DNA from 2 places in the Ensifer sp. Root127 genome. Region 1 is predicted to be linked to the other one. Evidence: predicted binding sites of a transcription regulator. Region 1 holds the regulator's gene; the other holds the start of a gene.
What was found. Region 1 encodes LexA, which represses DNA repair genes until DNA is damaged. Its sites were predicted from a motif close to TGTTCNNNNTGTGTTCNG; they were not measured.
Positions count from the first base shown of each region.

Region 2: ASD03_RS00250 (DNA polymerase IV) is a predicted target of LexA. The motif match lies at 4,965-4,982, and genes of this name have one in related genera.

Region 1 covers NZ_LMDX01000011.1:8,967-16,234, reverse strand. Annotated here, with positions in the region: gene ASD03_RS13125 (thermonuclease family protein) at 1-410, shown strand, start outside; tRNA gene ASD03_RS13115 (tRNA-Cys) at 1,081-1,154, shown strand; gene ASD03_RS13110 (GFA family protein) at 1,456-1,887, opposite strand; gene ASD03_RS39975 (hypothetical protein) at 2,323-2,469, shown strand; gene ASD03_RS13105 (hypothetical protein) at 3,113-3,445, shown strand; gene lexA (transcriptional repressor LexA) at 3,665-4,381, opposite strand; gene ASD03_RS13095 (hypothetical protein) at 4,562-4,801, shown strand; gene ASD03_RS13090 (hypothetical protein) at 4,860-5,147, opposite strand; gene ASD03_RS39970 (hypothetical protein) at 5,645-5,788, opposite strand; gene ASD03_RS13080 (DUF4242 domain-containing protein) at 5,966-6,256, opposite strand; tRNA gene ASD03_RS13075 (tRNA-Ser) at 6,930-7,019, opposite strand.
Region 2 covers NZ_LMDX01000001.1:47,136-54,403, reverse strand. Annotated here, with positions in the region: gene dnaE (DNA polymerase III subunit alpha) at 1-2,152, shown strand, start outside; gene ASD03_RS00255 (L,D-transpeptidase family protein) at 2,253-3,485, opposite strand; gene ASD03_RS00250 (DNA polymerase IV) at 3,669-4,961, opposite strand; gene ASD03_RS00245 (hypothetical protein) at 5,124-5,765, opposite strand; gene ASD03_RS00240 (DUF3572 domain-containing protein) at 5,768-6,040, opposite strand; gene ASD03_RS00235 (response regulator) at 6,197-6,568, shown strand; gene ASD03_RS00230 (PleD family two-component system response regulator) at 6,586-7,268, shown strand, end outside.

The DNA.
Region 1 (7,268 bases):
TCGGGTTGGCCGCACCGACACCCGTCGAGCGCCCGATCGCGCAGCCCACGGCCGTCGAGCCCCAGGCGAATCAGTTCTATTTCTGCGGTACCCGCAACGACAATTGCGTCGTCGACGGCGGAACATTCCGCTACCAGGGCGAGGAGATCCGTGTCGCCGACGTCGATGCACCGCGAATCAAGCAGGCGAGTTGCGATAGCGAACGTGCCCGCGGCTTCTACGCCAAGCAGCGATTGCGCGAGTTGCTGAACGCCGGCGAGTTCAGGCTGATCGAGGCCATCGGCAGGAGCGACGACAAGAACAGCGAAAAGCTGCGCGTGGTGATGCGCGACGGCCGCTCTCTCGGCGCCGTGCTCGTATCGGAGGGCTTGGTTCGGCCCTGGAAGGGACAGCCCAAGCCCTGGTGTTAGACGGTGCTCGGCGTCATCAGAGAGAATGATGAGGGCCGGAAGCGTGTAGCCGTCTAAGTTATCCACCGAGCGCGATATCAATACCGATTATCAACCCCAGAGCCGATAGTGCCAGAAAGAACACAACAAGAGAGCTTGCTAGAAGCAGCTTGATGGGATTGGCTCGGAAATCTGCCTTAAGGTTCGGGAAAATTGGCGACATGTCCAATCGGCCGGTCACCGCGAGCTGGAATAGACGCCAGATTGCGACCGCAATGCACATTCCACAGAAAACTACCGTCAGTATGAGCTTGGGTAGATGATCAACTCTGGATTCAACGTCCAATTCCCTGAAGAATCTTGGTGCAAGGTAGCTTTACCGTGAAACGGTGTACAAGGTAGCAGCGCCCCGCGACGTCGGAAGAAGGGTTGGACGGAAGATTCGGGCCGTCTGTCGAAATGGTAAATCCATCCAATTGCCTCGTGTCGGACGCTGCCGTATAGCGCCCGCCGCCTGTCGTCGAAGGGGTTCGCGGCGATCCGTTATGGGGCCGGATCGGTAAGCCTGTGGAAGAGTTGGAGAAAGATGGAATTTCAGAAATGCCTGAGGACGTTTTTCAGAAATCCCCTCTTGCGCTCTTTCTATATTCATTCTAAACGCTCGCCACGACTTGATAATCTCAGTCGATGAGGCCTCGTGGCGGAGTGGTGACGCAGAGGACTGCAAATCCTTGTACCCCGGTTCAATTCCGGGCGAGGCCTCCAAAGCCACTCCTAAGTAGTTGAATTAGTTTCGCTATTTGGACTGCAGGATTTCATCTGCTGCCACACATTCCTCTTGGTGTGGCAATTGGTTCCCGTTATCTCCCTCTTCGACGTTCGATCCAAGCAGCAGATTGCCGATTCCATCCCCATTGCTTCTGGCAACACTCTGCCTCGTCAAGCGCGCCCGTTCGCGTTCCGCGAGTAGATCTTCGACGTCTTGGCGGCGCAACGAACGCCCCCCTCATTCAGGGTGCAGCAGTTTGAACGGCTGCGGCCGGCGTCCTGCCAGCCGCGCCTGTCGTCACTCCGCCGGGATAAACTTGAGCGTTCCTGCGAGCCTTGGGCCGGTCGATCCCTTCGTGTCCATCGGGTGGTTGATGCCGTCGTTCACCGGTAGCTCCTCGAAATCGAATGGGCTTATGCCTTCAAGGCACGCGGCGTTGACGCCGTAGAAATCCGGGTTCGCGCGCGGCTTGTGGAATGTGTAGATGCCGCACTTCGAGCAGAAGTAATGCTCTGCAGCCTTCGTGTTGAACTGATATTTGGTGAGTGCCTCGCCGCCGGAGAGAACCGTGACCCCGTCCTTGGCGGCAGAGACGGCAACCGCGCCCTTCAACTGGCAATAGGAGCAAGTGCAACGGCGGGCGGTGCGGAGGCCGCTCTTCAGTTTCACATTGAAGCGAACCGTTCCGCAGTGGCAGGCTCCGTCAAGGTTCTGAACATCGAGATTCATCCAATCATCCATCTGATTTTGAAGCGCATTTGATGAGCTTTCTTATGAGGTGGGTTGCTTGTGCTCAAGCGCATTCGGGGGCAGTCTCAATCCAGAGGACCGCACTCCCGTTGAGGCCGTTCGTTGTAGGGCCATCAGCCGATTGGGCTCAGGCGCGGGGTACGAGGCGTCTCGTCGCGCATCGGGCACATATTCAGACCAAGTGCCCGATACGTGCGCCAGCACGCTTTCGTGCTCCACGTCGGGGACGTTCCGCGGCCCGAGCCGATGCGTCGCAAGAGCGCTCGGCCAACGGATCGTGCGGAGAAAAAGCCTACGGCCGTTCGCATCCGTCCTGCATCATCCGCGCGAGGAGCGAACAGTCCGCGTCGCACCGTTGCCTTTCTTGGGTACGAACCTAGTTACCCATACCGTACCCAAGCGAGGAATTGCTGAATGAACCGTAATGGGCTCTATCTGATCATTGCCATGCTCGCCGTCGCCGTCATTGGTCTCGGCGCCTATGTCTACCGCGAGGAAACAAAACCGACCGGCGTAGAGATCAAGATTGGCCAGGACGGGGTTTCCGTTCAGGAGAATTGAGCGCCATCGGCCACACGCTCAACAGGTTTGGCAGCGGCGAATGCCGCTGGCGGTCGACGCCCCACGCGAGGTTCAAGGCGAACGCAGATCCGAAGGCGGTCGAAATACCGGCCATCGGTGGCGTAAGCGGCCGCGTGCTCGTTGCGAGCGTCAACGAAAGTGTGACGTAGATAGGGCGGGCGAGCGCGTGATTCAGCCCCTCGCACGATGAAAGCAACAAGTCACCCAGCGCCTGCGCGATTGGCTAAAGCGGTTCTCCGTCAATAGCAGCCCGATTGTCGAAAGTGAAACGCTGTGCGTGCCTGCGCAAAGGACATGCTGCCGGCACGCAGGTACGGTTTTCGGGGGGCAAGGAACATGGGCCAATGCGGCGCGTCCAACACGCGCAGCGAGGCTGCCCGCATCGCAGCCAACCACTGTTTTCAAAGCGCAATTCGACCGGGCTGCGCTTGCCCGCCAGTTTGCGAACGTCCGCAGTCGCCAACGACATGGCCTTGCGAGGACGCGCCCCGAAATGGTGATTCGGTCACTATTGTCAGTGCTGAAAATATTGTCTCTAGACAGAACTGGGAATGAATATCCCAACAGCGCGACCCGTATAGGTAGTGTCAAACAAAGCCAACAATGGAGGAAAAGACATAAAATGAAATATAAGATCGCCCTGACTGCTCTTGCCATTCTTGCCGTAACGACGGCCACCGCAAGCGCTGAGGATCTCGTCTTTCAGCTTAAGAACAAGACGAATGCCGTTTTGACGAACTTCTACACATCGCCGGTCGGTGTTGATCAGTGGGAAGACGACGTCTTCGGGCGGCAGGTGCTTAATCCGGGCGAAAGCATGGAAATTACCATCGCCGACGGACGTGATGTCTGCAAATACGACATGCGCTTTGAATTCGAAGAAGGTTCCGGTCTCGACACGACTGAAGACAAGCAGGATCTCTGCGAGTTGGGCGAGTACTCGATTCACGAGTAAAATCCGTCGAGCGTGAAAAACACTCGATCCGAAAATCTCCGTCTCGCTACCCTATGTGGCGAGACGTTGAAGTAAGAGAGCGGCTGGCCGGCATGAAGGCGGCTAGAGCGTTTCCGGTTTAAACGGAGTCACTAGGCGCTCTATCTATTTGTTTTTACGCATTTCCTGGCGGAAAACCGCTCCGCACTTTTCCTCGAATTGCGCTGGCGTGAGACGGGCTTAGTGGTAGCGGCGGATCAAGCCGACGAGCTTGCCCTGAATCTTGACCCGGTCAGGCCCGAAGATGCGCGTCTCATAGGCCGGGTTGGCGGCCTCTAGAGCAATTGAAGCGCCCTTGCGCCGGAAGCGTTTCAACGTTGCTTCCTCGTCATCGACTAGTGCCACGATGATATCGCCGGGATTGGCCGTGGTGGCATTGCGGATGATCACCGTATCGCCATCGAAAATGCCGGCCTCGATCATCGAATCACCCTTCACTTCAAGGGCGTAGTGCTCGCCGCTGCCGATCATATCGAGCGGCACGGTAATGTCGTGGGTGTTGTTCTGTATCGCCGAGATCGGCACGCCGGCGGCAATGCGGCCCATCACTGGAACCGACACGGAGCTGTTGTCGGCAACCGGCAGCGTTTTCGCCGCGGGGGCAGGGGCGGGCGGTTTGCCAAGGCTACCCTCGATGACGCTCGGCGAAAACCCGCGACGGGGCTGCGCGCTCGCAGCATAGGCTTCCGGCAGTTTGATGACTTCGAGCGCTCGGGCGCGGTTGGGAAGCCGGCGTATGAAGCCGCGTTCCTCGAGCGCTGTGATCAGCCGGTGAATGCCCGACTTGGATGCCAGGTCGAGTGCATCCTTCATCTCGTCGAAGGACGGCGGTACACCGGACTCCTTCATTCGTTCATGGATGAAAAGAAGCAATTCCTGTTGCTTGCGGGTCAGCATGGCAAGTCGCTCCAGAGGCGTGAAACAAATCAAGAACAGACACTATCTGTTCCATATGTGTTCCGCAAGTGCCTAAAATTCTGTGAATGTTGGTTCAATCAAGCGCAGATTGACCAACTCGTCGCTGCACGCGCCGCGCGAGGCTGATATGCCTCCTTCCGTTTATGGAATGAGGGTTTAATGACGAAGCTGATTCAAATCTTGCTGACCATCGTTGTCGCCGCGACCGCGATCCTTGGGTTTCGCTGGTATCAATACGTGGATAACAAGCAGAGCCCGTTTGACGAAGTTGGTATCGCGTTGAATGCGGCGATGCCCGGGCCGCTCAATCAATGGGGTTGTGACCGGCTGAAGCTGACATTTGGCAACGGACACCCGCCGCACGGTTGCGCCGCGGCCGATGGGACGCAGTGGAAATAGCCTGCCATCAAGGGATCAGCAGAAATATCGATGGGCGATCTGCTAGAGGAGGCCTGAATCAGGCCGGCTGCGTCGCGGAGCAGGCGTCCTCGAATTCCTTGACGGTTTCCGCGGAGTTGTCCTCCGGCAGCACAGCGTCGGCCGCTTCGGTCGCGACCGGCGTGTCGCCTTGATAGACGAAGGACTGGATGTAGTAGGCGATCGTTCCCTTCCAAACGTTCCGGCCGTCTATCTGCTGGCAGGGCACGGCCGTTTCGAAGTCGGCTTGCAGGTCGTCGACCGTGGCAGCGCTGAGGGCGATGTTAGGCGATGCGATAATCGAGGCGATAAGCAAGGCTGCAAGCACGGTGAACGTCCACTAGATCAGAGGTGGCGGCGATGGTTTGGTTAACGATGTGAACCGTGCTTTCGTTCCGAAGTCCAGCAAGCATGCCGGGCACTGTGCCGTGTTCAACAGTTCTTTGCGAAAGGCGAGCACTGGTGCTCAAGCTGTGGCAATGAAGGCACAAAGATTGGCGTGAGGTGCGTTGGCGTTTTCGATTTTCCGGCGCCCGCCTCAAAGCGTGGCGCTGGCAGCTGATCAACAATACCCGCCGCAAATGCTTCCGATGATGTTGGACGCCGTAATGGAGTGCGAGTGGCCAGCGGCATCCGCCTGTAGCGATCTTCGCATCTCCAGCCAAATACATACGATGTTCAAACGCGCTACGAAACCGGCATCTGACCGCGGGTGCTCGACCAGTCGCGCCGGGATGTCGCGGAGACGTTGCGCACCCCAGTTCGACTGGCCACTGACGGATATCTCTCTCGTGTCGTTAGTTCGAGAGGTTAAAGCCGACCGTCTTACTTCTTGTCTTTCTTGCCCAGGGAGAAACTGCTGCCGGCCAGCTTCACCTGTGAGCCTTCCGTCACAACGGCGGCTTTGACAGTCTTGTCCTTCTTTGGCTTTCTAACCTCGCGGTTACTTCGCACTTGACCTTTTGCCATGATCGTCTCCTTGGAAGGTGTGCCGGGGAACCCTGCATGGGCGCCGAATGCCGGCAAACCAGCCTGCATTGATACCGCCGTAAGTCAATGACGGTGCCGGTGGATCACTGTTTTGCCGGCGTTGCGTCGCGCATTCGTGCCCGGTGTCCGGGCACTGCGATGATAACGTCGCTTCGGTCACTTACCGTTGCGCCCCTGGGATGCTGTCGCAGGCCCTATGACGGCAGCAACTTCGGTTATCTTGTTCGCCGGAAATCCGGCGCGTTCCGAATGTTCGCGAATGACGTCGGCGCTTGATGCCTCGTGGACGCAGTAAATCTTGTCGCCGGCGACATAACTGGTGATCCATGTATATGGTACGCCAAGATCGGCGACGACAGCATTGGATTTTGCCGATAATGCGCAAAGGTCGTCCTGGTTGAGCTTGTCGGCCCCTGGGACGTCGCGTTCAATGATGTAGGTGGGCATCGTTCAGTTCCTCGGTTGTTGGAGGACTGAATATCAAGAATATCTAATATAATTGAAGTCAATACTTTCCACCGGTGATGCGGCGATTCACGACGATTTCCCTGGAAGTATAGGATCAAGCAGCGGAAGGGGCTCCACCGGGACTGGCGTCCGATCAAACGATGGGCGCCTGTATCGCCCCGCGATCACAATATCTCGCGGCCAATAGCTCTATGCGACTGAAATCGCGCGGCCGGGGATGGGAGCGCGCGATGCGCTCCGTCCGACACGCGTATACTAGCGCAAGTTAGTAGCTGAGCCGGAAACCGCCGGGACTCGCCGCAGACGGATCGGGTACAGGTGTTGGACCTTGCCACTGCGCATAGGTCGTGTTGCTGCCGCCGGTGCTTGCGCATCCGGCAAGTGCAAGAAGCGCGAGAAAAGCGGCTGTCGTCAAATATTTAAGAGGCATGGTTTTCTCTAGTTCTGGGAGATCGCCCAGGGCTCGATGGGCCGGAATCAGACTTTCCCTCAAATTATCTGGGATGGCAAGCGGGTCGAGCCACCGCCTTGCAAGCGCCGTCAATGCTGCGGCTATGATCGGGGAATACTCGCAAAACTTGTATGCGTTCGCCGCCAAAGCATTCACTTGGCGACCGAGCGCAATAATGGGTGGCGAAAAATGAGACAGCCATGGCGGAGGAGGTGGGATTCGAACCCACGGTGCGCTTTCACGCACGCCGGTTTTCAAGACCGGTGCCTTAAACCGCTCGGCCACTCCTCCGGGCAGGGCGTTATTGCGCGAAGCCTTGCTGCTTTGCAAGATTTAACATGCGTGGGCGGAAAGATTTTCTTGGCGCATCCGCTGCCCATTTTGTCCGGGTAACCATTCGTAAACCATAACTGGAGATTTCGAGCCGTCAGCCATTCGTCGGTTCGCAATTTTGCCTTGTTGCTGTCATGATTAATCGACTGTTCCGTTTCGGGACGCCGAGATTTCCGCTGGGGGCACGAGTGGAAGGTTTCGAGTACG
Region 2 (7,268 bases), on a different contig from region 1:
CGGCCGCGAGCAGGTGGCCCAGATCATCACCTTCGGTTCGCTTCAGGCGCGCGCGGCGCTGCGCGACGTCGGCCGCGTGCTCGAGATGCCCTATGGCCAGGTCGACAAGATCTGCAAGCTCGTGCCCAACAATCCGGCCAACCCGACGCCGCTGTCAAAGGCGATCGAGGAAGAACCGCGCCTGCAGGAAGAGGCGGAAAAGGAACCCGTCGTCGCCCGTCTTCTCGACATCGCGCAGAAGATCGAGGGTCTCTATCGCCATGCCTCGACCCACGCAGCCGGTATCGTGATCGGCGACCGGCCGCTGTCAAAGCTCGTGCCGATGTATCGCGATCCGCGTTCCGATATGCCGGTGACGCAGTTCAACATGAAATGGGTCGAGCAGGCCGGCCTGGTAAAATTCGACTTCCTCGGCCTGAAAACGCTGACCGTGCTGAAGGTCGCCGTCGACTTCGTCAAGCTGCGCGGCATCGAGGTCGATCTCGCCAGCATTCCGCTCGACGACGAGAAGACCTACGAGATGCTGTCGCGCGGCGAGACGGTCGGCGTGTTCCAGGTGGAAAGTGCCGGCATGCGCAAGGCGCTGATCGGTATGCGGCCAGACTGCATCGAGGACATTATTGCGCTGGTGGCGCTTTATCGTCCGGGCCCGATGGAGAATATCCCGGTCTACAACGCCCGCAAGCACGGCGAAGAAGAGATCGAATCGATCCATCCGAAGATCGACCATCTGCTCAAGGAAACGCAGGGCGTTATCGTCTACCAGGAGCAGGTGATGCAGATCGCCCAGGTCCTGTCGGGCTATTCGCTCGGCGAAGCCGACCTTCTGCGTCGCGCCATGGGCAAGAAGATCAAGGAGGAAATGGACAAGCAGCGCGCCCGTTTCGTCGACGGCGCGGTCAAGAACGAGGTATCGAAGCCGCAGGCCGATCTGATCTTCGATCTTCTCGCCAAGTTCGCCAACTACGGCTTCAACAAGTCGCACGCTGCCGCCTACGCCATCGTCTCCTATCAGACGGCCTATATGAAGGCGCACTATCCGGTCGAGTTCCTGGCGGCGTCGATGACGCTCGATATGGCCAACACGGAGAAGGTCAACGACTTCCGTCAGGATGCCGGGCGCCTCGGCATCCAGGTGATTGCGCCGTCGGTCCAGTCCTCCTTCCGGCATTTCCAGACCGGCGACAAGCGCATCTACTACTCATTGGCCGCCATCAAGGGTGTCGGCGAATCGGCAGTCGAGCATATCGTTGCCGTTCGCGGCGACCGCGAGTTTGCGAGCCTTGAGGATTTCTGCCTGAGGATCGACCCGAAGCTGCTCAACCGGCGTGTGTTCGAAAGCCTGATCGCGGCCGGCGCCTTCGATTGCTTCGGTTACGACCGTGCCGAGCTGGTCGGCGGTCTCGATCGCATCCTCGGCTTTGCCCAGCGCGCGCAGGAAAACAAGACGAGCGGACAGAGCGATATGTTCGGTGCGGGGGCCGCGACCGGACCGGAACGGATCTCGCTTCCCACCTACACGCCGTGGCTCGCCTCAGAAAAGCTGCACCGCGAGTTTCAGGTGCTGGGCTTCTATCTCTCGGCCCATCCGCTCGACACCTACAACCCGCTGCTCGCCAAGATGCGCGTCCAGACCTTCGGCGATTTCGCCGGAGCGGTGAAGAAGGGCGCAACGGCGGGACGTCTCGCCGGCACCGTTACCTCCAGACAGGAGCGCAAGACCCGAACCGGCAACAAGATGGGCATCATCGCTTTCTCGGATTCGTCCGGTCAGTTCGAGGCCGTGCTGTTTTCGGAAATGCTGCACCAGTATCGCGACCTGCTTGAGCCCGGCAAATCGCTGGTGATGACGGTTCAGGCGGAGGAGCGGCCGGAAGGCATCGGCCTTCGCATCCAGACCCTGCGCTCGCTCGAGGAAGAATCGCTGCAGATGCAGAAGGCGCTGCGCGTTTATGTGCGCGATTCAGGACCACTGAAGTCGATCGCCGCCCATTTGAATGCGAGGGGCGAGGGTCTCGTTTCCTTCATCGTCATCAAGGATAACGGCCAGCGCGAGATCGAGGTCGAACTCAACGAGAAGTTCAGGATTTCGCCGGAGATTGCCGCAGCACTTCGCTCGGCTCCGGGTGTGGTCGACGTTGAACTCGTCTGACCGCGCTGCATGATTGCTTGAGCCGGCGGCGTATAAAGATACGGAACGTCAGGCGCGGCTGCAGCGCAGCTTTTGAGTATCGGATCGACTGCGCAGGGCATCAGCCCCGCGGGGATGCGCGGGTGATTGTGATGAAATCGGTCCCGTCGCCGGTTTCGAGCCCGCTCTCCATGTCCGAAATCGACAGCGACGAACCGTCTGCAAGCAGGCCGCCGATCCGTTCGCGGACGTCGTCGGAGACCGTCAGGCGCCCGAGCGTGCGCTGGACGGCATTGAAGGCTGATGCGTCGGCGTCGGCGGCGATCCCGAGGCGCTTCTTCACCGATGACGGCAGATGGTTTTCGAGCGGTACGCCGTACCACTTGCCTTCGCTCTTTCCCTCGTCAATCTCTTGAAATTGCAGGAAATGCGTGCCGAGCGCCTGCTCCGGCTTGTCGATCGTGACGCCTGCCTCGAAAATCGGCTTGAAACCCTGGCGGACAAGGATCACCCCGTTGGGGGGAACGTCGCGGCCCGCTTTCCTGAAGATCGCCTCAGTCAGCTCCGGCGTCAGCTTGCCATCGACGGTCGATCCCTCGGCAGTCTGGAACGCGTTGATGGCGGCGGTCGTGTCCGGGCCGATGTGGCCGTCCGGCACGCCGGCGACATAGCCGAGTTGGTTCAGCGCCGACTGGACTTCACGCTTGATATCGCGCTCGCCGCGTCGGGTGATCAGCATGCGGATCGGCTCGCGGTCTTCTGCTTTGATGACTGAGTTGGCGGTCGATGCCTCGGTCATCGCCACTTCGACCGGCATGGTCTCGGTCTGGCTGATCGCCGGGCGGAGGGGCACATCCGACAGCGGTGCGGGGTTCTCGCCGGGCGCCGGGTTGCGCTGGAAGAGCACGGCGCTCGACACTTCGGTGGGGCTGACCTGCCGATCGGTTATCAGGACATGCACGCCGCGCGACGTCATCTTGAAGAGGCTGGCGGCAAACTTGCTCGGCAGGCGCACGCAACCGTGCGAAGCCGGATAGGCCGGCACGTGATTGGAGCCATGCAGCGCAATGCCTGACCAGGTCAGTCGCTGCATGAAGGGCATCGGCGCATTCGAATAGATGTTGGATTTGTGGTGACGGCGTTTTTCAAGGATCGAGAAGATGCCCGTCGGTGTGGAATGGCCGGCCTTGCCGGTAGAGACTGCCGACGTTGCGATCACCGCGTCGCCGTCATAGACGACGAGGGATTGCTGGTTCTTCGAAACGATGATCTGCAGCGGTGCGTTGCTGCCGGCAAAGCCGACCGCAGGCGAAAACAAGAAGACGACGACGCTGGCCGTGAGAGCGAAACGCAATACCATACACTCATCCCAACACGTAAACTGGCCGACAAGCTTACGCTGAAATCTTTAAAGAATTTGTCCCGATCGACCTACAGCGCCGCGCGTCTTATTAGACGCGCAAAGGTCGCTGTAGCACTTTGAATTGCTGCATGTTTTTATCCTTGCAGGATACGTCAAGCCGCCGCCGATAACGCACTAGTGATCGCGCTTGCGGCTGCCAAAGGTGTAGCCGGTTTCGACGCTGGCCTTGCCGAACTTGTCGCGCAGCTTGTTGATGGCGTCCTCGGCGGCGGCACGACGGGTTGCGGCTGGATCGACCAGATCGGGGGGATCTGCGAGATCGGGGCTGGAAAGATCGCTGACTCCGATGCCGATCAGCCGGTACTTCGTGCCGTCAACTTCCTTCTCCAGAAGCTGCAGCCCGGTGCGGAAGATACGGTCTGCGAGCCGCGTCGGACTGTCGAGGCGGCGGTTGCGAGTCCTGGTCTTGAAGTCGGCAGTCTTCAGCTTCAAAACGACGGTCTGGCCGGCGAGTTCGGATTTACGCAGGCGGTGGGCGACCTGTTCGCTCAGCCGACGCAGATGCGTGACGAGATCGTCGTAGCGGGCGAGATCGTCGTTGAATGTCGTCTCTGACGATACGCTTTTCGCCTCGCCGTCGATCTCGACCGTTCTTTCGTCGAGGCCGCGCGACAGGCGGTAGAGCCTCTGGCCCATGGTGCCGTAGCGGCGCATGAGGTCGGCTTCCTCCATCGTCTGAAGCTGACCGATCGTGCGAATGCCATCGCGCTCCAGCGTGGCGGCGAACGCCTTGCCGACGCCCCAGATCAAGGTCACCGGCCTTTCTCTCAGGAATTCGAGCGCCTCGGCCTGGCCGATTACCGAGAAGCCGCGAGGCTTCTGCAGATCGGAGGCAACCTTGGCGAGGAACTTGCAGTAGGAAAGGCCGACGGAGACGGTAATGCCGATCTCCTGTTCGACACGGCGGGCAAAGCGGGCGAGGGTGCGCGCGGGGGGATCGTGGTGCAGCCGTTGGGTGCCGCTGAGCTCCAGGAAGGCCTCATCGATGGAGAGCGGCTGCACCAGCGGTGTCAGTTCCTGCATCAACGTGCGGACCTCGCGGCCGACGCGAACGTATTTTTCCATGTCGGGCTTGATCACGACCGCCTGCGGGCAGGCCTCAAGCGCCTTAAACATCGGCATTGCCGAGCGCACGCCGTGAATGCGGGCGATGTAACAAGCCGTCGAGACGACGCCGCGCTTGCCGCCGCCGATAATCACTGGCTTGTCGGCAAGCTCCGGATTGTCCCGCTTCTCGACGGAGGCGTAAAACGCATCACAGTCGATATGGGCTAGAGTCAGGTCGTAGAGCTCGGCATGACGCAACAGACGGGGGCTGCCGCAGGCAAGGCAGCGTCGCGCCGTCGCGGTCTGTTCCCTGAGGCAGTCACGGCAGAAGCCTGGAGTTTGAGAACCACTGTCGAGCATATCTGGAACAAATGTTGAACATTGGGACTTTACGCTCTACGCTAACGAGTCTCAAGGGAGGCCGCGTTGGAAATTGCCTTGCATGTCAGGTTGCCGACGCCAAGCCGCTGGTCGGATTTTGCGCGTCGTCTTGCAGGTCTCGATCTGCTGGTCCGGGTGCCGCTATCGCTGGAAATGCGCGCGAATGGCATTCGCAGCGTCGACCCAGTCGCTAGCAATGTGAACGCAGTCCGCCGGTTGAGGCGCGAGCGCCCGAAACTCGGCGTTCGCCATCAGATTGATCAGCAGGCAGGATGGCGCGTGCTCCTGCACCGATTGCAGGTTGCGCGCGATATCGTCGATGAAAACAACGGGAAGCGCCCGTCCGGCATGCAGGCGCTGAACGATCGGCCCTTTGGGTTCCTCGGATGCGAGCAGTGGATAGGGAAGATCGAGCCGGTCGAGCAGAGCACGACGCGCGGCCGCATGGCGCGGTGGCATGGCCGTCAGGAAGACGATGTCAGCCTGCTTGGACAATTCACGGAGAGTCTCGACAACGCCGGCAGTCGGCGTCTGCCAGCGATCCTGCGTGGCGTAGAAGGCATCGAGCATGTCCTTGACGTCAGCCTCGCTCGCTGCCCGCTCCGTTGCGCGATGGATGATGTTGCCGGTCAGCCGGAAGGAGCGCGGCAAGAGGACGTGGTCGCGGCTTTCGAGAAAGGACCGGAATGGATCCAGGAATTCGAGCACGACTTCATCGATGTCGCTGATAACAAGCGGGCGGTTGCTAAGGCGGATTTCATCTTCGAAGACGGTGTTGCTCAAGCTCAGCTGTCCTGCAGATCGGCGGCGCCGGAAAGCTTCTCATGCGCACGCACGACATCCTGCGGGGCTGTCCCTGTTGCATCGCAGAAAGCGATCAACGTTGGTTCGTGGTCCATAAGAAAGGCGATGAGCCCACCCATGCAGCCCGGCTCGCCGATCGCGTTGCGCAGGGAGGACGGGTCCGTGCCGGTCAGCGCCAGAAATCGGGACAGCAGGTCCGGCTCGCCGGCAAGCCAGGAGAGAATGTCGATGGCGATTTCGTCGGCGCTCTTCAATGTCTTGGCCTCCTACTGTTTTTACGCCCGGAATTACCTATTTTTCAACCAAATAGGTTTATCGGTGAACTTGAGGAAATGGGTCGAGTCGTTGGTTCTGCAACTTAGATGTCTTGAGAAGACTTGCAAGAAGACGACGGACAGCAAGGGATCGACATGCCCAAACAGGTAATGATTGTTGAGGATAACGAGCTGAACATGAAGCTCTTCCGAGACCTGATTGAGGCTTCCGGCTACGCGACGATCCAGACGCGCAACGGTATGGAGGCGCTCGAGCTGGCGCGGAAGTATCGCCCCGATCTGATTTTGATGGACATTCAGCTGCCGGAGGTCTCCGGGCTCGAAGTCACGAAGTGGTTGAAGGAAGACGATGAGTTGCACGTCATCCCGGTGATCGCCGTGACTGCCTTCGCCATGAAGGGCGACGAGGAACGTATCCGTCAGGGCGGATGCGAAGCCTATGTTTCAAAACCGATTTCTGTGCCAAAGTTTATTGAGACGATCAAGACCTACCTTGGCGATGCCTAACTGGCGGGAAAATTGATATGACTGCGCGCATTCTTGTTGTCGATGACGTGCCTGCCAACGTTAAGCTTCTCGAAGCGCGTCTGCTCGCTGAGTATTTCGATGTGCTGACGGCGGGTGATGGCCATACGGCGCTGACGCTCTGCGAGACGACACCGGTCGACCTGGTGCTTCTCGACATCATGATGCCCGGCATCGACGGCTTCGAGGTCTGCGAACGTCTGAAGGCCAATGCACGCACAGCACATATTCCCGTCGTCATGGTGACGGCACTCGACCAGCCGTCCGATCGGGTTCGCGGGTTAAAGGCCGGCGCCGACGATTTCTTGACGAAGCCGGTCAACGATCTTCAGTTGATGTCGCGGGTGAAGAGCCTCGTCCGCCTGAAGAACGTCAGCGACGAATTGCGGCTGCGGGCCCAGACGGCGCAGACTATCGGCCTGCAGGAACTGGCCCGTCAGGACCGTCCGGACGAGCCGGGCAATATCCTCCTGGTCGATGGCCGCGGCTCCTCTCAGGAGCGGCTGCAGCGCACGCTCAAGCCGATTGCCGATGTCTCTGTTATCTCCGACCCGCAGGCGGCGCTGTTCGAGGCGGCCGAGAACAATTTCGACCTCGTCATCGTCAACGCCAACTTCGACGATTACGATCCCTTGCGATTGTGCTCGCAGTTGCGATCGCTGGAGCGCACACGTTTCATTCC